DNA from 3 places in the Streptomyces sp. NBC_00461 genome. Region 1 is predicted to be linked to each of the others. Evidence: predicted binding sites of a transcription regulator. Region 1 holds the regulator's gene; each other region holds the start of a gene.
The links. The regulator HrcA, encoded in region 1, represses chaperone genes, less so after heat shock. The targets are predictions, from matches to a motif close to TTNGCACTCNGNNNNNCNGAGTGCNAA.
Positions count from the first base shown of each region.

Region 2: the regulator HrcA is predicted to act here: its motif matches at 2,136-2,162, upstream of groL (chaperonin GroEL).
Region 3: the regulator HrcA is predicted to act here: its motif matches at 3,645-3,671, upstream of groES (co-chaperone GroES).

Region 1 is NZ_CP107902.1:3,272,995-3,280,627, forward strand. It holds gene OG870_RS15405 (S41 family peptidase) at 1-103, opposite strand, end outside; gene OG870_RS15410 (hypothetical protein) at 149-706, opposite strand; gene OG870_RS15415 (VOC family protein) at 784-1,176, opposite strand; gene OG870_RS15420 (16S rRNA (uracil(1498)-N(3))-methyltransferase) at 1,196-1,948, opposite strand; gene OG870_RS15425 (nitronate monooxygenase) at 1,945-3,021, opposite strand; gene dnaJ (molecular chaperone DnaJ) at 3,189-4,322, opposite strand; gene hrcA (heat-inducible transcriptional repressor HrcA) at 4,323-5,339, opposite strand; gene OG870_RS15440 (MBL fold metallo-hydrolase) at 5,491-6,219, shown strand; gene OG870_RS15445 (DUF3097 domain-containing protein) at 6,254-7,066, shown strand; gene OG870_RS15450 (Uma2 family endonuclease) at 7,044-7,622, opposite strand.
Region 2 is NZ_CP107902.1:4,527,685-4,535,317, forward strand. It holds gene OG870_RS21110 (NADH:flavin oxidoreductase) at 1-131, opposite strand, end outside; gene groL (chaperonin GroEL) at 350-1,972, opposite strand; gene OG870_RS21120 (cold-shock protein) at 2,357-2,563, opposite strand; gene OG870_RS21125 (MoaD/ThiS family protein) at 3,017-3,292, opposite strand; gene thrC (threonine synthase) at 3,403-4,686, opposite strand; SAM riboswitch class I at 4,705-4,860, opposite strand; gene OG870_RS21135 (glucosyl-3-phosphoglycerate synthase) at 5,031-5,975, shown strand; gene OG870_RS21140 (alpha,alpha-trehalose-phosphate synthase (UDP-forming)) at 6,101-7,519, shown strand; gene otsB (trehalose-phosphatase) at 7,572-7,633, opposite strand, start outside.
Region 3 is NZ_CP107902.1:6,030,940-6,038,572, forward strand. It holds gene OG870_RS28435 (RNA polymerase sigma factor) at 1-444, shown strand, start outside; gene OG870_RS28440 (class I SAM-dependent methyltransferase) at 430-1,611, opposite strand; gene OG870_RS28445 (polysaccharide deacetylase family protein) at 1,702-2,631, shown strand; gene OG870_RS28450 (polysaccharide deacetylase family protein) at 2,628-3,449, shown strand; gene groES (co-chaperone GroES) at 3,818-4,126, shown strand; gene groL (chaperonin GroEL) at 4,245-5,867, shown strand; gene OG870_RS28465 (ester cyclase) at 5,952-6,659, opposite strand; gene OG870_RS28470 (SDR family NAD(P)-dependent oxidoreductase) at 6,741-7,514, opposite strand.

The DNA of each region.
Region 1 (7,633 bases):
ATACGTCGTCCTCGGCGACGAAGGTCACCAACTCGCCGTGCACATGCGGAAATCGGAGATACGCAGCGGATACCGGGGATGCCTTCGATACGGGCTGAGTCACCTGATCACTTTAGGCAGGCGCGGCATCCGCCGACAGAGGTTCGGATCACTTGCCCTCCACGGGCCAGCACTGCGGATCGCCCTTGCACCAGATGGTCTTGGTGACCGTCACGGTGACGGTGGCCCCGGGCTGCTGTCCGCGCGAGGGGTTGTTGAAGATGGGCGACGGGGTCGCGTTGCAGTTGCCGAGGCCACTCACCTGGAACCACTGCTTGCCGCCCACCTTGGCCGTGAGGTCGCCGCGCACGCAGGCGCCGTTGACGGCGCGGGTGACCTTGCCGGTGACGGTGATCTCCCGTCCGTCCTTGGTCTGCCCCTGGCAGTCGACGTCGGCGACGGTGGTCTCGCTCGCCGAGGGCGCCGCCTTGCCCGTGGAGGCCTTGTTGTTCCCGTAGTTGGCCGTGCAGCTGAGCCACTGCACATCGACCTTCTGCCGCTCCAGTTCCTTGGTCGCGGTCTGATCGGTCGTGTATGCGACGGCCGCGGAGTTCAGCCCGCCCGGGTCGCACGCCACGGCTCCGCCGACGGCCGTCATCACCAGCACTGTCGCGGCCGCCACCCGCCGTCCTCGCGGCCGCCGCCAGATCCGCCTCAATGCCCCCATGGACGGCAGCCTGCCACCGCGCCCGCTTCCGCGGTAGAGCGCATACGGTCACGAAAGCGCCCGCACGCGCGCTGCGGTCAACCCCGCAGCAGCAGCCACTCCTGCAGCTCCACCACATTGCCCTCGGGGTCCTTGAGGTGGGCCACGCGCATGCGGTCCGTCATGGGGGCGGGGCCGTGCACGAGGTCGGCGCCCCGGGTCGCGATCTGCTCGCAGTAGGAGTCGAGGTCGTCGACGCGCAGAACCACCAGGGAGCGGTGGCCCGTTGCCGTGTCGCCCAGTTCGTCCAGCACCTCGGCCATCATCGACCGGTCCTGGAGGGCGATGCCTGCCGAGCCGGTGGCCGGGCTGAACTTCTCGTACGGCCCCTCGGCCGAGCCCGACTGCGGCTTGAGGCCGAGGACCTCGGCGTAGAAGCGGTAGCAGGCGGTGAAGTCACTGACGAGGAGCCGGACTTGGGCGAGTTCCACGATGTTCCCCCGATGTCGGTCAGGACCAGCGGCCGGTGCGGCCGAGGAGCAGGGCCGTCGCCGCGGTGCCCGCGGTCGATGTACGCAGCACGCTACGCCCCAGCCGGAACGCCCTCGCGCCGGCCTCCTCGAAGAGCGCCAACTCCTGCTCGGAGACACCTCCTTCGGGGCCCACGACCAGCACGATCTCGCCCGCGGAGGGGAGCTCGGCGGTCGCCAGCGGCTCGCTGCGGTAGTCGCGGTCCTCGTGCAGGACCGCGGCGAAGTCGGCTTTGGCGAGAAGTGCGGCAACCTGCTTGGTCGTTGCCGCGTCCGCGACCTCCGGGAAGCGCAGCCGGCGCGACTGCTTGCCTGCCTCGCGGGCCGTGGCACGCCACTTGGCGAGTGCCTTCAAGCCCCTCTCGCCCCTCCACTGGGTGATGCAGCGGGCGGCCGACCAGGGGACGATGACGTCGACGCCGGTCTCGGTCATCGTCTCGACGGCCAGCTCACCTCGGTCGCCCTTGGGGAGGGCCTGGACGACGGTGATGCGGGGCGCGGGGTCGGGCTCGTACGGGAACTCGGTGGGCTCGACGAACAGCCGGTCCTTGCCCTCGGTCCGCACGACCGTGCCGGCGGCGCCACGGCCCAGCCCGTCCGTGAGGACCACGTCCTCTCCGGGCTGCAGCCGCCGTACGGACACCGCGTGCCGCCCCTCGGGGCCGTCCAGTTCGACGATCGCCCCGGCGCCCACGCCCTCCAGGGAGTCGACGACGAACACCGGCGCGGTCATCGCAGGTCCCCCTTGGCCGACAACGCTGTCTTGGCTGCGTCGAGTTCGGCGGCGAGGACCTCGACCAGCTGCCCGGCCGGGAGTTCGCGTGCCATGCGGTGGCCCTGTCCCGCCCACAGCGCCATGCCCTGCGCGTCACCGGCCGCGGCGGCCTTCTTGCGCAGCGGCGCGGTGAGGTGGTGGACCTCCGGATAGGCGGCGGGGGCGTACGGGCCGTGCTCGCGCAGGAAGCGGTTGACCAGACCGCGGGCCGGGCGGCCGGAGAACGCGCGCGTCAACTCCGTACGCACGAACAGGGGGTTGGTCAGTGCCTGCTTGTGTACGGCGCTCGCGCCGGACTCCGGCGTGGCGAGGAACGCCGTGCCGAGCTGGGCCGCGCTCGCGCCCGCCGCGAGTACCGCGGCGATCTGGCCGCCGCGCATGATGCCGCCGGCGGCGACGATCGGGATGCCCACGGTCTCGCGGATCTGCGCGACGAGGGAGAGCAGGCCGATGCCGGAGCCGTCGTTCTCCGGGATGTCGCGGTGCGTGCCCTGGTGGCCGCCGGCCTCGATGCCCTGCGCGATCACCGCGTCGGCGCCGGACCGCTCCACCGCGAGGGCCTCCTCCACGGTGGTCGCGGCGGCCAGGGTGAACGTGCCGACACGGTGCAGGGAGTCGATCACCTCGCGGCTCGGGACGCCGAAGTGGAAGGACACGATCGGCACGGGGTTGTCGAGCAGCACGGCGAGCTTGGGTTCGAAGCCGTCGTCGCGGCCGCTTTCCGGGTCCCCGAGTTCGGTCTCGTACCAGGAGGCCTCGCCGGCCAGCTGGTGGGCGTAGATCTCGACGGCTCCGGGGTCGGCGTACTCCGGCTGCGGCAGGAAGAGGTTCACGCCGAAGGGGCGGCTCGTGAGGCTCCGCAGCTGCTTGATCTCCTGGTACATGCCGTCGGTCGTCTTGTACCCGGCTGCGAGGAACCCGAGCCCGCCGGCCTCGGCCACGGCCGCTGCGAGATGGGACACGGAGACGCCGCCCGCCATGGGGGCCTGCACGATCGGATGAGGGAAGAGATCGGTCAGCACGGAGGACATGACGGCATGTTGTCACGTCCTCCGAACAAGTCCGAATCCGGCTTCCGGCAGGCATGGGCCTACGGCACGGCCCGATACCGGGCGGCCCTTTCAGCCCGTCCGGCGTTTGAGGACGAGGCCCGTTCAGGGCCGAACGGGGTTCTGGGGGCGGAGCCCCCAGCACCACCTCAACGGCCGTTGAACGCGTCCTTCAGCCGCGAGAACAACCCCTGCTGCCCCGGCTGGAACTGCCCCACGGGACGCTCCTCGCCGCGCAGCTTGGCCAGCTCGCGCAGGAGTCGCTCCTGTTCCGGGTCCAGCTTGTTGGGGGTCTGGACCTCGACGTGGACGATGAGGTCGCCGCGGCCGCCGCCGCGCAGGTGCGTGATGCCGCGGCCGTGCAGCGGGATCGACTGGCCGGACTGGGTGCCGGGCCGGATGTCGACCTCCTCCATGCCGTCCAGCGTCTCCAGCGGGACCTTGGTGCCGAGGGACGCGGCCGTCATCGGGATGGTGACCGTGCAGTGCAGGTCGTCGCCGCGCCGCTGGAAGGTCGTGTGCGGCAGCTCGTGGATCTCGACGTAGAGGTCACCGGCGGGGCCGCCACCGGGGCCGACCTCGCCCTCGCCCGCGAGCTGGATGCGGGTGCCGTTGTCGACACCGGCCGGGATCTTGACCGTGAGCGTGCGACGCGAGCGGACCCGGCCGTCGCCGGCGCACTCCGGGCACGGCGTCGGGACGACGGTGCCGAAGCCCTGGCACTGCGGGCACGGGCGGGACGTCATGACCTGGCCCAGGAAGGACCGGGTCACCTGCGACACCTCACCGCGACCGCGGCACATGTCACACGTCTGAGCGGTCGTGCCGGGCGCCGCACCCTCACCGTTACAGGTGGAGCAGACGATCGCCGTGTCGACCTGGATGTCCTTCGTCGTGCCGAAGGCGGCCTCGTCGAGGTCGATCTCCAGCCGGATCATCGCGTCCTGGCCCCGGCGCGTACGCGACCGCGGGCCCCGCTGCGACGCCGTACCGAAGAACGCGTCCATGATGTCCGAGAAGTTCCCGAAGCCGCCCGCGCCGAACCCGCCGGCGCCACCGCCGGCCTGCGAGAGCGGGTCGCCGCCGAGGTCGTAGACCTGCTTCTTCTGCGGGTCCGACAGCACCTCGTAGGCGGCGTTGATCTCCTTGAACCGCTCCTGGGTCTTCGGGTCCGGATTGACGTCCGGGTGCAGCTCGCGCGCGAGCCGCCGGAAGGCCTTCTTGATCTCTTCCTGCGACGCGTCGCGGCGCACGCCGAGAACGGCGTAGTAGTCCGTGGCCACTTACGACTCCGCCAGGATCTGTCCGACGTACCGTGCCACTGCGCGTACCGCTCCCATCGTTCCCGGGTAATCCATGCGAGTCGGTCCGACCACGCCGAGCTTGGCGACCGCCTCGTTGCCCGAACCGTAGCCGACCGACACCACCGAAGTGGAGTTGAGTCCCTCATAGGCGTTCTCGTGCCCGATGCGCACCGTCATGCCCGAATCCCCCGCCTCGCCAAGCAACTTGAGGAGTACGACCTGCTCCTCCAGCGCCTCCAGGACGGGGCGGATGGTGAGGGGGAAGTCATGTCCGAAACGGGTCAGATTGGCGGTGCCGCCGATCATCAACCGTTCCTCGTTCTCCTCGACCAGTGTCTCCAGAAGTGTGGAGAGCACTGTCGAGACCGTACCCCGGTCTTCGGCGTCGAAGCCTTCCGGCAGGTCTTCCACGAGATGGGGGACGTCCGAGAACCGGCGGCCCGCGACCCTGCTGTTGAGCCGGGCCCGCAGGTCGGCGAGGGAGGCCTCGCCGAACGGCGCCGGGCAGTCGACCATGCGCTGTTCGACCCGACCGGTGTCCGTGATCAGCACGAGCATCACGCGCGCGGGGGCGAGCGAGAGCAGCTCCACGTGCCGGACGGTCGAGCGGGTCAGCGACGGGTACTGGACGACTGCCACCTGCCGCGTGAGCTGGGCGAGCAGCCGAACCGTCCGCGCCACCACGTCGTCAAGATCCACGGCGCCGTCGAGGAAGTTCTGGATGGCCCGCCGCTCGGGCGCCGACATCGGCTTGACGCCTGCGAGCTTGTCGACGAACAGCCGGTACCCCTTGTCGGTGGGGATCCGCCCGGCGCTCGTGTGCGGCTGGGCGATGAACCCCTCGTCCTCCAGGGCCGCCATGTCGTTTCGCACCGTCGCCGGGGACACTCCGAGGTTGTGCCGCTCGGTGAGGGCCTTGGACCCGACCGGCTCCTCGGTGCCGACGTAGTCCTGGACGATGGCGCGCAGCACCTGAAGCCGTCGTTCGCTCAGCATCGCGCACACCTCCAGAAGTCGTCCCCTAGGCACTTCGCCTGGCACTCTGTCCGTCCGAGTGCCAGCGTTCCCCGGCCCAGTGTACGGCTGTGGGGTACACCCAAGGCAAGGTCGGCCCCCGTCGGCGGGGTCGTACGGCTAGCGTCGCCGTATGACGGTGACTTGGGAAGAGCTGGGGTGGGAGCGGGTGGCGGCCGGGGTCGGCCGGTGCCGTCTTCCGGGCTGGGACTGCACGGCGGGGCTGGTAGTCGGGGCGGGCACGGCGCTGCTGATCGACGCCGGTTCGAGCCTCGCGGAGGGCGTGCGGTTGCGTACCGAGGCGCAGGAACTCACTGGTCACCGTGTGACTCATCTCGCGCTCACGCATCCGCACTTCGACCATGTCTTCGGGGCGGCGGCGTTCGCGGGTGCGGAGGTGTACGGCCCGGTGGGCATGGACACGGTGTTCGGCGCACGGCACGCACGCGAGGAGCTGCGGGCGGACGCGGTGGACAACGGCCTGGACGCGCGGGTGGCCGAGGAGGCGGTGGACGCCCTTGTCGCGCCCCGGCACCACGTCTCCGGCGAGTGGACCCTGGACCTGGGCGGCGGGCGGCAGGTCCTGCTGGCGAACGTGGGCCCGGGCCACACGGCGCACGACCTCGTCGTCCTGGTCCCCGGCAGCCCGGAGATCGTCTTCTGCGGCGACCTGGTCGAGGAGTCCGGTGAGCCGCAGGCGGGCCCCGACGCCGTACCGTCGCACTGGCCGGCCGCCCTCGACCGGCTGCTGGACCTGGGCGGCGAGGACGCGCTGTACGTGCCCGGTCACGGAGCGGTGGTGGACGCGGCGTTCGTGCGGAGACAGCGGGACGAGCTGGCGGCGCGTTTCGGCGTGTCGTAGCCGCTGACCGGCCGCTTCTCCTATCGTCACTCGAATGCGCCAGTACTCCGCCGATCTGACCCCGCCGTGGAAGAAGCCCCAGCCCGTCCCGGAGGTCGCGGCCGAGCCCGGTCTGGTGGTCGAGGAGCCCGGCACCGGTTTCTGCGGCGCGGTGATCCGCTGCGAGGCGGGCACGGTGACCCTGGAGGACCGCTTCGGCAAGCACCGGGTCTTCCCGATGGAGCCGCGCGGGTTTCTGCTGGAGGGACGGGTGGTGACGCTCGTGAGACCTTCGGCCGGTCCGGTACGTCCCACTCGTACGGCATCCGGGTCCGTGGCCGTCCCCGGGGCACGCGCGCGCGTGGCCCGCGCCGGGCGCATCTACGTCGAGGGGCGGCACGACGCCGAGCTGGTGGAGAAGGTCTGGGGTGACGACCTGCGCATCGAGGGCGTCGTCGTCGAGTACCTGGAGGGCGTGGACGACCTACCGTCGATCGTGGCCGAGTTCGCGCCGGGTCCGGACGCGCGGCTGGGAGTGCTGGTGGACCACCTGGTGCCCGGTACCAAGGAGTGGCGCATCGCGGAGTCGGTGACGAGCGAGCACGCTCTGGTGGTCGGCCACCCGTACATCGACATCTGGGAGGCGGTGAAGCCGTCGTCCCTGGGGATCGCGGCGTGGCCGCGGGTGCCGCACGGGCAGGACTGGAAGACGGGGGTGTGCAGGGCGCTGGGCTGGCCGTCGGAGAACACCGGGGCGGTGTGGCAGGCGATCCTGAAGCGGGTGGGGTCCTACAGGGACCTGGAGCCGGAGCTGCTGGGGCGGGTGGAGGAGTTGATCGACTTCGTCACGGGTAGCGGTGGGGCCTGACGTTGGGATAGGTGCCGAACTCGCTGGTGTCCAATTCGAGCTCCAGATCCTCCAGTGGCAACGGCGCCCCGAACTTGGTGATCTGCTGCCTCTGGTAGTCGGCGTTCTCACCGTCCCCAACGGGCCTGGTCAGCAGGACGCACTGCGCCATGATCGGATCCACGATGAGGTAGGCAGGCACCTCGCCGGCGGCGTAGATCGACCGCTTGATTTCGTAGTCCCGCTGGACGCTGGTCCTGGAGACCACCTCGACCACCATGGTGACCAACTGGGACGGCAGCAGTCGGCCTGAGTCCGGGGCAACGCCGCGTTCCAACACCACCAAGTCCGGAATGGGCTCGCTGGTCTCACCGATGATGTCCACGTCCGTCACCTGAAGCCGTTCCCAGCGCTTACGGGGGATCTGGTCCACCACATCCGCCACGATCCGGTTGTGCACCAGATCGGGAGTGGCCATCATCACGATTTCCCCCCGGAGAAGCTCGGCCTTGATGCCCTCGGGAGGCTCGAACTCCTCGAAGAACCTGGCAATCCCACGCTCGTCCACAGCGGTCATCTCCGCAGCCC
Region 2 (7,633 bases), 1.3 Mb from region 1:
TCGCCGGGGATGCCACCCGGGGAGAACATGCGCGTCATCGGCGCCATCACAACGCGGTTCGGGACGGTCAGGCCGTTGATCGTGGTGGGCCGGGAGAGGATCTCGGCGGCGCGTGAGGGGGTGGCAGTCACGTGGGGATACTCCTCAGTATGTGCATGCGCATCGACACTTCCCAGGCGTCAACCGCCCCATGCGCCACCGCATTTCCTGCCGCCCTGTGACCCCGGACACGCCCGAGGGCGGCACCCCCTGTCGGAACAGGGAGTGCCGCCCTCGGTGTCGTACAGACGCGTACGGCAGATGCGTACCGCAGATGCGTACGGCGATGAACTCGTGATCCTCGGGAGGATCAGAAGTCCATGTCACCGCCCGGCATGCCACCACCGGCAGGCGCGGCGGCCTTCTCCGGCTTGTCGGCGATGACGGCCTCGGTGGTGAGGAAGAGCGCGGCGATGGAGGCGGCGTTCTGCAGGGCAGAGCGCGTGACCTTCGCCGGGTCGATGATGCCTTCCTTGACCAGGTCGACGTACTCGCCGGTCGCGGCGTTCAGGCCGTGGCCCGGGGTCAGGTTGCGCACCTTCTCCACCACGACACCGCCTTCGAGGCCGGCGTTGACGGCGATCTGCTTCAGCGGGGCCTCAAGCGCGATGCGCACGGCGTTGGCGCCGGTCGCCTCGTCACCTTCGAGGTCCAGCTTCTCGAAGACGCTGGACGCCTGGATGAGCGCGACGCCACCACCGGCGACGATGCCCTCCTCGACGGCGGCCTTGGCGTTGCGGACGGCGTCCTCGATGCGGTGCTTGCGCTCCTTGAGCTCCACCTCGGTGGCAGCGCCGGCCTTGATGACCGCGACACCGCCGGCGAGCTTCGCCAGGCGCTCCTGCAGCTTCTCGCGGTCGTAGTCCGAGTCGCTGTTCTCGATCTCGGCACGGATCTGGTTGACCCGGCCCTGCACCTGCTCCGTGGAGCCGGCGCCGTCGACGATGGTCGTCTCGTCCTTGGTGATGACCACCTTGCGGGCGCGGCCCAGCAGGTCGAGGGAGGTGTTCTCGAGCTTGAGACCGACCTCCTCGGAGATGACCTCGCCGCCGGTGAGGATGGCGATGTCGTTCAGCATCGCCTTGCGGCGGTCGCCGAAGCCCGGGGCCTTGACGGCGACGGACTTGAAGGTGCCGCGGATCTTGTTGACGACCAGGGTCGACAGGGCCTCGCCCTCGACGTCCTCGGCGATGATCAGCAGCGGCTTGCCCGACTGCATGACCTTCTCCAGGAGCGGGAGCAGGTCCTTGACGGAGCCGATCTTGGAGTTGGCGATGAGGATGTACGGGTCGTCGAGCGACGCCTCCATCCGCTCCATGTCGGTGGCGAAGTACGCCGAGATGTAGCCCTTGTCGAAGCGCATACCCTCGGTGAGCTCCAGCTCCAGACCGAAGGTCTGGGACTCCTCGACGGTGATGACGCCTTCCTTGCCGACCTTGTCCATGGCCTCGGCGATGAGCTCGCCGATCTGGGTGTCGGCGGCGGAGATGGAGGCCGTCGAAGCGATCTGCTCCTTGGTCTCCACGTCCTTGGCCTGCTCAAGGAGGGCACCGGAGACGGCCTCGACGGCCTTCTCGATACCGCGCTTGAGGGCCATCGGGTTGGCGCCGGCGGCTACGTTGCGCAGGCCTTCCTTGACGAGGGCCTGGGCGAGAACGGTCGCGGTGGTCGTACCGTCACCGGCGACGTCGTCCGTCTTCTTGGCGACTTCCTTGACCAGCTCGGCGCCGATCTTCTCGTACGGGTCCTCGAGCTCGATCTCCTTGGCGATGGAGACACCATCGTTGGTGATCGTGGGGGCGCCCCACTTCTTCTCGAGGACGACGTTGCGGCCCTTGGGGCCGAGCGTCACCTTGACGGCGTCCGCGAGCTGGTTCATGCCGCGCTCGAGGCCGCGCCGCGCCTCCTCGTCGAACGCGATGATCTTGGCCATGTGAAGTGGTCCCTCCAGGACTGGGGGTGATTCCTTCGGACCGCGCCCGCGCCCGCGACGGACGGCTCGCACACCTTGTGGTTCCTTGCCCCACCCGGCCTGCGGGCCTCACCGACCCGGTCCTTCGTTGTCACTCTCACCTTCAGAGTGCTAACGCCAATGATTAGCACTCGCCCCTCCCGAGTGCAAGGTGCGCCCGCGAAGCAGGCTCGTTTGAGGGGTGACGGTCGGGCGACGGGCGGGCGCAAGCGCCTCCCGGGGATCGGACACGTGGCCGCGGGGGCCCGGCGCGGGAACCCCGGGCATGCCGAAGGGCCCGCACCCTGAGGCGCGAGCCCTTCGATCAATAAAGAAGAACGTCGCTGCAGTAACCCGGCGCGTGCTTCAGCCGGCCGCCAGCCGGACCATGTCCGCCTGCGGCCCCTTCTGGCCTTGCGAGATCTCGAAATCGACCCGCTGACCCTCTTCCAGGGTGCGGTAGCCGTCCATCTGAATCGCACTGTAGTGGACGAAAACATCCGCACCACCGTCGACCGCGATGAAGCCGTACCCCTTCTCCGCGTTGAACCACTTGACGGTGCCCTGAGCCATGCCTAACTCCCCTATTACTGGCCCTTGCACAGATCCACACTTCGCGGATCCGGGTCAGACCTCACCCCCCACGGTTGGGGGCGTGCGCCGGAACGCGTCGACCGCGGCCGAATGTATCTGTCCAACTGCCGTCTGCAACAGGTCAATCGGACGAGAAATCCGGGCACGACCGATCGGGAATTTACCGAGAATTCGCCCGAATACAGGGCAAGTCGGACCCCACAAAAGGAGCATAAGACGCAAAAAACCCGCACACTTTGGCTGCTTCTCATAGCCTGAAAAGAGAGAACTCATATGCATCCGGCATACGGAGCCAAGCGGGTTCCCCAACTGTACCGTGCTCAACCATGCAGAATTGCCCCCTCCGTTTCTCTCACGGAGGGGGCAATTCGATGAACTCTCGGTGACCGACATTACCGACGGTAATAATCGGGTCGTTCGACCTGTTTCGGGTCAGCCTCCGGCGACGGCCGGGATGATCGAGACGCCCGCACCATCCGGCGTCGCCGTCTCCAGCCCCTGCTCGAAGCGCACGTCGTCGTCGTTCACGTACACATTGACGAAGCGGCGCAGCTTGCCCTGGTCGTCGAGAACGCGCGCGGCGATACCCGTGTGCTTCTTCTCCAGGTCGGCGATGACCTCGCCGAGGTTGGCCCCTTCAGCAGCGACCTCGGCCTGGCCCCCGGTGTAGGTGCGCAGGATGGTGGGGATGCGGACGGAAACGCTCATGTTCAAACCTCCGGTCAGGTACGCGCCCTCGGGGGGCGGGGCTGTGCTTGATGTGCGACTACCGCCGCGCGGGCGCGATCAGCCCCCAGCGACCCGCAGACTAAAGACAACTACACGAGCCCAGCGTCGCGGAACGACTCCAGGTTGGGGCGAATCGTCGCCGTCAGCCCCGTGCCGGCCACCGCGTCGAGGGTCTTGAGACCGTCACCGGTGTTCAGGACGACCGTCGTCAGCGTCGGATCCAGCAGACCGTTCTCGATCAGCTTCTTCGTCACGCCGACAGTCACCCCGCCGGCGGTCTCCGCGAAGATGCCCTCGGTCTGGGCGAGCAGCCGAATCGCGTCGACGACCTGCTCGTCATTCACGTCCTCCACCGCACCACCGGTGCGACGGGCGATGTCGAGGACATACGGACCGTCCGCCGGGTTGCCGATCGCCAGCGACTTGGCGATGGTGTTCGGCTTCTGCGGCCGTACGACGTCGTGGCCCGCCTTGTACGCGACCGACACCGGCGAGCAGCCCTCGGCCTGCGCGCCGAAGATCTTGTACGGCTTGTCCTCGACGAGCCCGAGCTTGATCAGTTCCTGCAGACCCTTGTCGATCTTCGTGAGTTGGGAGCCGGAGGCGATCGGGACGACCAGCTGGTCCGGGAGCTGCCAGCCGAGCTGCTCGCAGATCTCGTACGCCAGGGTCTTGGAGCCCTCGGCGTAGTACGGCCGCAGGTTGACGTTGACGAAACCCCAGCCCTCGCCGGCCGGGTCGCCGATCAGCTCGGAGCAGAAGCGGTTCACGTCGTCGTAGTTGCCCTCGATGCCGACGAGCTCGCCGCCGTAGACCGCGGCCATGACGACCTTGCCCTGCTCCAGGTCGTGCGGGATGAAGACGCAGGAGCGGAAGCCGGCGCGGGCGGCGGCGGCACCCACCGCACCGGCGAGGTTGCCGGTGGAGGAGCAGGAGAGGGTGGTGAAGCCGAAGGCGCGCGCGGCCTCGATGGCCTGGGCGACGACGCGGTCCTTGAAGGAGTGCGTCGGGTTGCCGGAGTCGTCCTTCACGAAGAGCTTGCCGGCGTCGACGCCCAGCTCGCGCGCGAGGTTGTCGGCCTTGACGAGCTTGGTCCAGCCAGGGTTGATGTTCGGCTTGTCCGCCACGTCCGCGGGGACGGGCAGCAGCGGCGCATAGCGCCAGATGTTCGCGGGACCCGCCTCGATCTGCTTGCGGAGCTCCTCGGTGTCGTAGGCCGAGAAGTCGTACGCGATCTCCAGCGGGCCGAAACACTCCTCGCAGGCGAAGACCGGACCGAGGGGTACCCGGTGACCGCACTCTCGGCACGAGAGAGCCGCGGCGGGACCCAGATCGACGGTGTTCGTGGTGCTTGCAACAGTCTGCGCAGCCATGTGAGGCGAGGCCCTTTCTCCTCATCTTCCCCACGACGCATCTCGCCGTGAGACGGATTTGGCACCTTCCCTAGCCGGGAGCCTCGCGGAATGATCAATATCGATCTACGAGAACCGACTGGAGGGTTGCCGGGGCTTCATCGGGCCGTATCCCTCTGCCCCTCTGGATGAGCGGTATGTAGTTGTTGAACTCGTTGAACGCGGGACGACCCCCGACATGCGATGGTCATCAGCGTTGTTCAAGACTGTAACCGAAGGCCAGGACAGTTGAGATAGCCGTCCGATGCGCGAGATGGATCACACAGAATCCACGCTCGCCGAGAGAACGCAAAGGAGCCGCGTACGTGCTGGAAGAAGTCGAGCGCTGGCTGAGCACCCGCTCCTGGTCCCTCACCGATCGCCCGCTGCACCAGATTCTCGCCGCCAAACACCGCACGGGCCAGTCGGTCAGTGTCGTGCTGCCCGCGCTCAACGAGGAGGAGACGGTCGGCGACATCGTCGCGGTCATCCGTCACGACCTCATGCAGCAGGTCCCGCTCGTCGACGAGATCGTGGTCGTCGACTCCGGGTCCACCGACCGCACCTCCGAGGTCGCCGCGGCGGCCGGGGCCAGGGTCGTGCACCGCGACGACATCCTGCCCCGCCTTCCGGCCGTCCCCGGCAAGGGCGAGGTGCTGTGGCGGTCCCTGCTCGTCACGAGCGGGGACATCGTCTGCTTCATCGACGCCGACCTGAAGGAGTTCTCCTCCGACTTCGTCCACGGGATCGTCGGCCCGCTGCTCACCGACCCCGGGATCGACCTGGTCAAGGGCATGTACGACCGCCCGCTCTCAGGCGCGGCAGGCCAGGGCGGCCGGGTCACCGAACTCATGGCGCGCCCGCTGCTGAACATGCACTGGCCGCAGCTGGCCGGCTTCGTACAGCCGCTCGGCGGCGAGTACGCGGCCCGCCGCAGCCTGCTGGAACGGCTTCCCTTCCCCGTCGGGTACGGCGTCGAGCTGGGCATGCTGATCGACGCCCTGCATCTGGTGGGCCTCGACGCGCTCGCCCAGGTGGACGTCGGCGTGCGCAAGCACCGGCACCAGGACGGGCAGGCGCTCGGCCGGATGTCCGCCGCGATCTACCGCACGGCGCAGCTGAGACTGGCCCGCGGTCACCTGATCCGGCCGTCGTTGACCCAGTTCGAGCGGGGCGAGGACGGTTTCGAGCCGCGCACCTACTCCGTGGACACGGAGGAGCGGCCGCCGATGCAGGAGATCGCCGAGTACGCGTCACGCAAAGTCGCCTGACGGAGTCGCTTGACGGGGTCGCTTGACGGGGTCTCCTGGCGGATGCGCGTCACGGGGCGTATACGGTCCGCCCCGAACCGCTACCAAACGTTTGAGCGTTTCCGGGCCGGGCTAGGTTGAGGTCTATGGCTTCCACGGCTTCCACGGCTTCCACACAGGGCGCTGCTGCTCATCAGGGGCATCAGGTGCTGGTCGCGTCCAACCGCGGCCCGGTCTCGTACGAAGTGCGGGAGGACGGCTCGCTGCTCGCCAAGCGCGGCGGCGGCGGGCTGGTCTCCGGTCTGTCCGCGATCGGGCCGGACGCGGGTGCCCTGTGGGTGTGCTCGGCGCTGAGCGACGGCGACCGGGAGGCGGTACGGCGCGGGGAGGGCGAGGCCGGCGTGCGGATGCTCGCCGTCCCGGCCGACGTGCACGCCGACGCGTACAACGGCATCGCGAACTCGGTCCTCTGGTTCGTCCACCACATGCTGTACCAGACCCCGCTGGAGCCGGTCTTCGACGCGGAGTTCCGTCGGCAGTGGGCGTCCTACGAGACCTACAACCGGGCCTTCGCCGAGGCACTGGCCGAGGAGGCGGCCGAGGGGGCCGCGGTCCTCGTGCAGGACTACCACCTGTGTCTGGTGCCGGGGATGCTGCGCCGACTGCGGCCTGACCTCAGGATCGGGCACTTCTCGCACACACCGTGGGCTCCGGTGGACTACTTCCGGATGCTGCCGGACGACATCGCCGAGCAGCTTCTGCGCGGGATGCTGGGCGCCGACCGGCTGGGTTTCCTGACCCGGCGCTGGGCGGAGGCGTTCACGGCGTGCACCGAGCCGGTGGGCGGGCTCGGCGGTACGCGGATCGGGGTGCACGGGCTGGGCGCGGACGCCGACTTCCTGCGGCAGCGGTCGCACGAGCCGGACGTCGACGAGCGGATGGCCGCGCTGCGGGCGCAGATCGGTGCGGGCCGCAAGGCGATCGTGCGGGTCGACCGCACCGAACTGTCGAAGAACATCGTGCGCGGGCTGCTGGCGTACCGGCACCTCCTCGACGACCGTCCCGAGTGGCGCGAGCGGGTGGTGCATGTCGCCCTCGCGTACCCCTCCCGCCAGGACCTGGCGGTCTACCGGGACTACACGGCCGAAGTGCAGCGCGTCGCGGACGAGATCAACTCCCGCTACGGCACGCCCGGTTGGACCCCGGTGGTGCTGCACGTCAAGGACGACTTCGCGCGCTCCCTGGCCGCGTACCGGCTGGGGGACGTGGCCCTCGTCAACCCCGTCCGCGACGGCATGAACCTGGTCGCCAAGGAGGTGCCGGTCGTCTCGGACGAGGGCTGCACGCTGGTGCTGTCACGGGAGGCGGGGGCCCATGAGGAGCTGGCCGAGGACGCGCTGACGGTGAACCCGTACGACGTGATCGGCACGGCGGACGCCCTGCACGCCGCGTTGTGCCTGCCGGCGGCTGAGCGGGCCGAGCGGACGAAACGGCTGGCTGCCGCGGCTACGGCGTTGCCGCCTGCCCAGTGGTTTCTTGATCAGCTGGAGGCTTTGCGGGGCTGAGGTCTGGGGCTGCCGCCCCAGGCCCCCGCTCTCGGCCTGAACGGCCTCGTCCTCAAACGCCGGACGGGCTGAGGGAAATTCGGTCCGCCAGTGCTCGCAGCAGGCGTACGACCC
Region 3 (7,633 bases), 2.8 Mb from region 1:
CGCATGCTCATCGCCCGCGGCATCACCGCCCTGCACCGCGCCGACGCCACCTCCACGGGCGCCCCGGGCCCGTACGCCCTCCAGGCCGCCATCGCCGCCTGCCACGCGCACGCGTACACGTACGAGGAGACCGACTGGGCGAGCATCGCGACCCTGTACGGCCTGCTCGCCGTCCGCGCCCCGTCCCCGGTCGTCGAACTCAACCGCGCGGTCGCCGTGTCGATGGCGCGGGGGCCGGCCGAGGGGCTCGCCGTCGTCGACGCCGTCGCCACCGAACCCGCCCTGCACGACTACCACCTGCTGCCCAGCGTGCGCGGGGATCTGCTGGCCAGGCTCGGCCGCACGGCCGAGGCCCGCGAGGAATTCGCACGGGCCGCGGAACTCGCCCGCAACGAACGCGAGCGGGAGCTGCTGCGCGGGAAACTCCGGTCACTCGGCGCCTAGCTGGACGGGTGCACCGATCAGCATGGTCGGTGCACCCGCGACCCGGGTCAGGAACACGGTCGCCGAGTGGGGGCCCTGTGGCTTGGGGAGAACCTTCCGGCGCAGTTCCTCCGGCTCGACCGCCGACCCGCGTTTCTTCACGGTCAGGACGCCGACCTCGCGCTCGCGCAAAAGGGCCTTCAACTTCTTCACGCCGAAGGGGAGTTGATCAGTGATCTCGTACGCCGTCGCATACGGGGTCACGTGGTACCCGTCCGCGGTGATGTAGGCGATGGTGGGGTCGATCAGCCCACCCGCCAGGTCCGCGGCGACCTCGGCGACGAGGTGGGCACGGATGACGGCGCCGTCGGGCTCGTACAAGTACCGCCCGACGGGCCGGACCTGGGGATCGGGCAGGCCCCTCCCGAGCAGTGTGCGCGGACCGGGCAACAGGGTGGCGCGGACCAGGCCCGGCCGCGTCCCGAACCACAGCACGGCCTCCTTGACGTCGCCGCCGTCCGAGATCCACTCGGCCTCGGCGTCGGCGGGCACGGCCTCGTGCGGAATACCGGGCGCGACCTTCAGGGCGGCGTGGGGCGCCGCGCGGGCGGCTTCCACCGCCCAGGACAGGGGCGGCGAGTAGGCCTCAGGGTCGAAAATCCGGCCGCGCCCGCCCCGCCGGGCCGGATCGACGAACACGGCGTCGTACCCGGCCGTGTCCACCTCCGTGACGTCCGCCTCCCGCACCTCGATCAGCTCGCCCAGCCCCAGCACGTCGGCGTTCGCCCGCGCCACGGCCGCCGTCACCGGGTCCCGGTCCACGGCCAGCACCCGGATCCCGGCCCGCGCGAGCGCGATGGCGTCCCCGCCGATCCCGCAGCACAGGTCGGCGACGGAGGTGACGCCCAGCTTCTTCAGCCGCTCGGCGCGATACGCGGCGACACTCGCCCGCGTCGACTGCTCCACCCCGTTCGGCGTGAAGAACATCCGCGCCGCGTCCCCGGCGGCGAACTTGGCCGCCGCCCGTTGCCGCAGCCGGGCCTGTCCGATCGCCGCCGACACCAGCTCGGCGGGGTGCTCGCGGCGCAGCCGGGTGGCGACGGCGAGCTCATCGGCCGGGGCCGTGCCACGGACCTCGTCGAGGAGGGCGCGGCCTTCGGGGGTGAGGAGCTCAGCGAGGTCGTTCACCGGCTCATTGTGGGCCAGTCGGTGGACGGTGTGCCTCCGGCCGCGGTGTCGGGCCGGGATCCGGGGGGTGGCCTGCGAGGATCCCGCGTCATGCGAGCAGTCGTACAAAATGACAAGAATCGCGCTTACGGGGTGAGTCGGATCCGCGGCGCAATCGCCGTGCTCGCCCTCGCGGCCATCGCCTCGGGCTGCGCTCCGGACGGCGGTTCCCGGGTGCGCCCGGCCTCCGGACAGCAGCCGCTGCAGGCACCCCCCGCCCGCGCCCTCGGCTCCTACGCCGCGAAGCTGCACGCGGCGTACGCCGCCCGGGCCGCCGCGGCCAGGCGCTGGGGCCTGGAGCAGGTTCCGCTGACGGCTCCGCCGCCGCCCGCGCGGAAGCCGAGGATCACGGCCCGCCAGGGCTTCGAGGTGGACGACCAGGAGGAGTTGAACCTCCCGCCGGTCTTCACCACCGTCCCCACGAAACAGAAGGTCGTCTTCCTCACCATCGACGACGGCGCCGAGAAGGACCGGGCGTTCCTCCGGATGATGAGCGAGCTGAAGATCCCGTACAGCGCCTTCCTCAGCAACTTCCTGGTGAAGGACGACTACCCCTACTTCCGCACGATGCAGTCCGAGGGCGTCACCCTCAACAACCACACCCTCACGCACCCCTACCTGCCGGGACTGTCGTACGAGGAGCAGTGGCTCGAGATCTGCGGCATGCAGAAGATCATGAAGAAGCAGTTCGGCAGGGCCCCGACGGTCTTCAGGCCGCCCTACGGCAACTACAACCGGGACACCCTGCGGGCCGCGAAGTCCTGCGGAATCAAGTACGCGCCGATCTGGGACGAGGAGGTCTTCGTCGACCACTGGGCGTACCGCGAGGACGACCAGGACCTGCACCCCGGCGACATCGTCCTCACCCACTTCCGCGGCCGCCACGAGTGGAAGGGCACGATGGTCGACGACATGCGCCGGTTCCTGCGGAGGGTCACGGCCGAGGGATACGCGGTGGCCCGCCTGGAGGACTACCTGTGAGGCTGCGGGCCCTGGCGGCCGGTGCGCTGGCGCTCGGCCTGCTCACCGGCTGCGCCCAGTCCGTCGACCCGATCGAACGGCTGGGCGCGAAGGCGGCCCAGCGGGTACGGGCGCACGGACCGGGCGGCGCGGCCGAACGGCCGTACCGCCGCTGGGGCCTGACCGGTCCACTGCTCCCCGCCCCGAAGCCGTCCCGTGCGTGGAGGGCGGGTACCGAAACCGAAGGCCGGGGCCTGCCCCCCGTCGTCTCCCGCATCCGGACCCGCGACAAGGTCGTCTTCCTGACCTATGACGACGGGGCCGACAAGGACCCACGGTTCGTCGACATGGTCCGTGAACTGCGCCTGCCCGTCAGCATGTTCCTCACGGACAGCGTCGCCGGGCCGGGATACGGCCACTTCGCCCGCCTCCAGTCGGTCGGCGCGAGCATCCAGAACCACACCCTCGGCCGTCCCACCCTGCGCGGCCTGCCCTACGCCGGCCAGCGCGCCCAGATCTGCGGCCAGCAGGACAGACTCCGCTCCCGCTTCGGCATCCGGCCCCGGCTGTTCCGCCCTCCCTACGGCGCCTACGATCCGACCACACGGCGGGCAGCCGCCGACTGCGGCATCTCGGCACTGGTCCTGTGGCGCGCCTCGATGACGGGAGGCGGCGACCTGGCCTACCTCCGCGGCGGCCACGGCCTGCGCCCCGGCGACATCGTGGCCGTGGACCCGGACGACCACTCGGGCCCGAAACTGCGGGAGCGGACAGCGCGCCTGCTGCGCCGGGTACAGCGAGCGGGCCTGACGGTGGGCCGCCTGGAGGACTACGTCTGAGCCCGGGTATTTCAGCTCGCCGGGTGTCTGAAGACGAGGGTTCAGCCCATTTCGGCCCGTCCGGCGTTTGAGGACCAGACCGTTCCGGCCGAAGCTGGGGTCTGGGGGCGGCAGCCCCCAGGACGCTCACACAGACCCAGGGCGCTGCAGATCCCGGCGTTCACCCGCAAATTTCCGCCGACGCGCCGCACGGCATTGGCACTCCGCTTGACCGAGTGCTAATCGCAGTCATAGTCTCGGGTCTGGCACTCCCCACTGGAGAGTGCCAACTACGCGACGGGCAGGTCCGGCACCCGCGACGACGGATCCACCTGGTCGCCACCTCAGACAGTTAACCCCGTGAGATCTCCGAAGGGGGAGGTCGGATCGTGACGACCACCAGCTCCAAGGTTGCCATCAAGCCGCTCGAGGACCGCATTGTGGTCCAGCCGCTCGACGCCGAGCAGACCACCGCCTCTGGCCTGGTCATTCCGGACACCGCCAAGGAGAAGCCCCAGGAGGGCGTCGTCCTGGCCGTGGGCCCGGGCCGCTTCGAGAACGGCGAGCGTCTTCCGCTCGACGTCAAGACCGGCGACATCGTGCTGTACAGCAAGTACGGCGGCACCGAGGTGAAGTACAACGGCGAGGAGTACCTCGTCCTCTCGGCTCGCGACGTGCTCGCGATCATCGAGAAGTAATTCACTTCGAAGCACATCTGCTTTGAGCTGCGCCCCGGGCCCCCGCGACCTTATGAAGCCGGGCGTCAGGGGCGCAGTTCGTTTCACCCACATTTTCCGAGAGGGCTGAACCGCTCCCATGGCGAAGATCCTGAAGTTCGACGAGGACGCCCGTCGCGCCCTCGAGCGCGGCGTCAACAAGCTTGCCGACACGGTCAAGGTGACGATCGGCCCCAAGGGCCGCAACGTCGTCATCGACAAGAAGTTCGGCGCGCCCACCATCACCAACGACGGCGTCACCATCGCCCGTGAGGTCGAGGTCGAGGACCCGTTCGAGAACCTCGGCGCCCAGCTGGTGAAGGAGGTGGCGACCAAGACCAACGACATCGCGGGTGACGGCACCACCACCGCCACCGTGCTCGCCCAGGCGCTCGTACGCGAAGGCCTGCGCAACGTCGCCGCGGGTGCCTCCCCGGCCGCCCTGAAGAAGGGCATCGACGCGGCTGTGGCCGCCATCTCCGAGGAACTCCTCGCGACGGCCCGCCCGATCGACGAGAAGTCCGACATCGCCGCCGTGGCCGGCCTGTCCGCCCAGGACAGCCAGGTCGGCGAGCTCATCGCCGAGGCGATGGACAAGGTCGGCAAGGACGGTGTCATCACCGTCGAGGAGTCCAACACCTTCGGTCTGGAGCTGGACTTCACCGAGGGCATGGCCTTCGACAAGGGCTACCTGTCCCCGTACTTCGTCACCGACCAGGAGCGTATGGAGGCCGTCCTCGACGACCCGTACATCCTGATCAACCAGGGCAAGATCGCCTCGATCGCCGACCTGCTGCCGCTGCTGGAGAAGGTCATCCAGACCAACTCCTCCAAGCCGCTGCTGATCATCGCCGAGGACGTCGAGGGCGAGGCCCTCTCCACCCTGGTCGTCAACAAGATCCGCGGCACCTTCAACGCGGTCGCGGTCAAGGCCCCCGGCTTCGGTGACCGCCGCAAGGCGATGCTGCAGGACCTGGCGATCCTCACCGGCGCCACCGTCATCTCCGAGGAGGTCGGCCTCAAGCTCGACCAGGTCGGTCTTGACGTGCTGGGCTCCGCCCGCCGTGTCACCGTCACCAAGGACGACACGACGGTCGTCGACGGCGCCGGCAACTCCGAGGACGTCGTGGGCCGCGTCGCCCAGATCAAGGCCGAGATCGAGAACACGGACTCCGACTGGGACCGCGAGAAGCTCCAGGAGCGCCTCGCGAAGCTGGCCGGCGGCGTGTGCGTGATCAAGGTCGGCGCCGCCACCGAGGTGGAGCTGAAGGAGAAGAAGCACCGTCTGGAGGACGCCATCTCCGCGACCCGCGCCGCGGTCGAGGAGGGCATCGTCTCCGGTGGTGGCTCCTCGCTCGTCCACGCCGCCAAGGTGCTGGAGGGCGGCCTGGGCAAGACCGGCGACGAGGCCACCGGTGTCGCCGTCGTGCGCCGCGCGGTCGTCGAGCCCCTGCGCTGGATCGCCGAGAACGCCGGCCTTGAGGGCTACGTCATCACCGCCAAGGTCGCCGAGCTGGAGAAGGGTCAGGGCTTCAACGCCGCCACCGGCGAGTACGGCGACCTGGTCAAGGCCGGCGTCATCGACCCGGTCAAGGTCACCCGCTCCGCCCTGGAGAACGCCGCCTCCATCGCCTCCCTCCTCCTGACGACCGAGACCCTGGTCGTCGAGAAGAAGGAAGAGGAAGAGCCGGCGGCCGCGGGCGGTCACGGCCACGCCCACTGACGCACGTCAGCACCGAGGCCCGGCACCCTGGAGGTGCCGGGCCTTCGCGTTGCCCTACTGCTCTGGGCCCGACTACTTCAGGCCCTACTGTTCCAGGCCTTCCAGCGCGCCCAGTTGCGCCATCAGCCCCAGCCGGTCGTACTGCCACCAGCCCTCGACGATCTTCTCGTGCTCGCCGAACCGATGGATGGTCGTACCGGTCATGCGGGCCTTCTTCCCCTGGGAGGGGAGCCCCATGAACTCACCCTTCTGGGTCCCGTTGAAGGTCCACCTGGTACACACCCGGTCACCTTGAGTGATCTGGTCCTCGATGGCGAACGAGAACTCGAAGGCACTGCGCCACATCCCGATCTCGCGACGCATCGCATCCATGCCGATGGTGTCCTGCTCGTTGGAGGGATCGTGGTCGTGGTAGTTCTCGGCGATCAGATCGTCGAGCGGAGCCAGCTCGCCCCCGGCGGCCAGCGTCTCGAAGAACCGCCGGGAGGTGTCCGCGTTCAGCTGCTCGTCGCGTACGACGTCCAGGTCGGTGAAGGTCGGCATCTCGTCGCAGAGAGCCACCATCTCCCGGAAGATCTTGTCGGTCTCGGGCAGGCTGGAGTTCTGCATCGCCTCCTCGTACGACGGGAACTCCACGATCTCGATGAAGTGCGACCCGTCCGCCCGGTCCTTGCCGATCACACTGTGTGTCGCGGTCCGCTTTCCCCTGGTCTGTTCGACCCATGTGTCCATCAGCCGGTTCATGTCGTCGAAGCGGCTGGTCCTGCAGTCGATGATCTGAACAAAGGTCATGGCTTCGCCTCCGGTCCCCGAGGTCCGGTTGAACAGCACCATTTTCCCACCAGAGCGTCCGGGCGCCCCTTGGCCGAGATGTTATTGCGGCCCGTACTTGCGCCCGGTCCGCGAGGAGATCCCGCCCAGCAGCCCGCGGGGCGTCACCTTCACGACGCCCATCAGCGCCTTGTACCGCGGATCCGGAATGGACAGCGACTTCCCGCGCGCCAGATCCGCCAGCGCCGCCGCCACGAGCTTGTCCGCGTCCAGCCACATCCACCCCGGGATGTTGTCCGTGCCCATCCCCGCCCGCTGGTGGAACTCCGTCCGCACGAACCCCGGGCACAGCGCCATCAGCCGCACCCCGCTCCCGGCCAGATCCTTCGCCGCCCCCTGCGTGAACTGCACGACCCACGCCTTGGAGGCGCCGTACGTGCCGCGTGGCACGAAGGCGGCCACGGACGCGACGTTGACGACACCGCCGCGGCCGCGCTCCCGCATCGCGTCGGTCGCCGCCGCCGTGAGCCGCAGCACCGCCTCGCAGTGGACCTTCAGCATCTTCAGCTCGTCGGCCATCGACACGTCGAGGAAGCGGCCCTTGTTGCCGAAGCCGGCGTTGTTGACCAGCAGATCGACGGGGTTCCTGCGGTCGGCCAGGCGCGCGGCCACGGCCTCGATCCCGTCGTCCGAGGCGAGGTCCGCCGTGAGGACCTCCGCCTCGATGCCGTGCCGGTCGTGCAGCTCGGTCGCCTGTTCCTGCAGTCGCTTGGTGTCGCGGGCGACGAGCACCAGATTGTGCCCGTCGTTTGCCAGCCGCCGTGCGAACGCGGCGCCGATGCCCGCGGTCGATCCCGTAATCAGAGCCGTTGTCATGGCCCAAGGGTAGTGACCCGGACTGTGCGCATCCGATCTCTGCACATGCTCCGACGCTGGTGAAGCATCCGCGAAGGACACCCGGGTGAAGGGCCGTCAGAAGCCGTACTTCGCCAGGT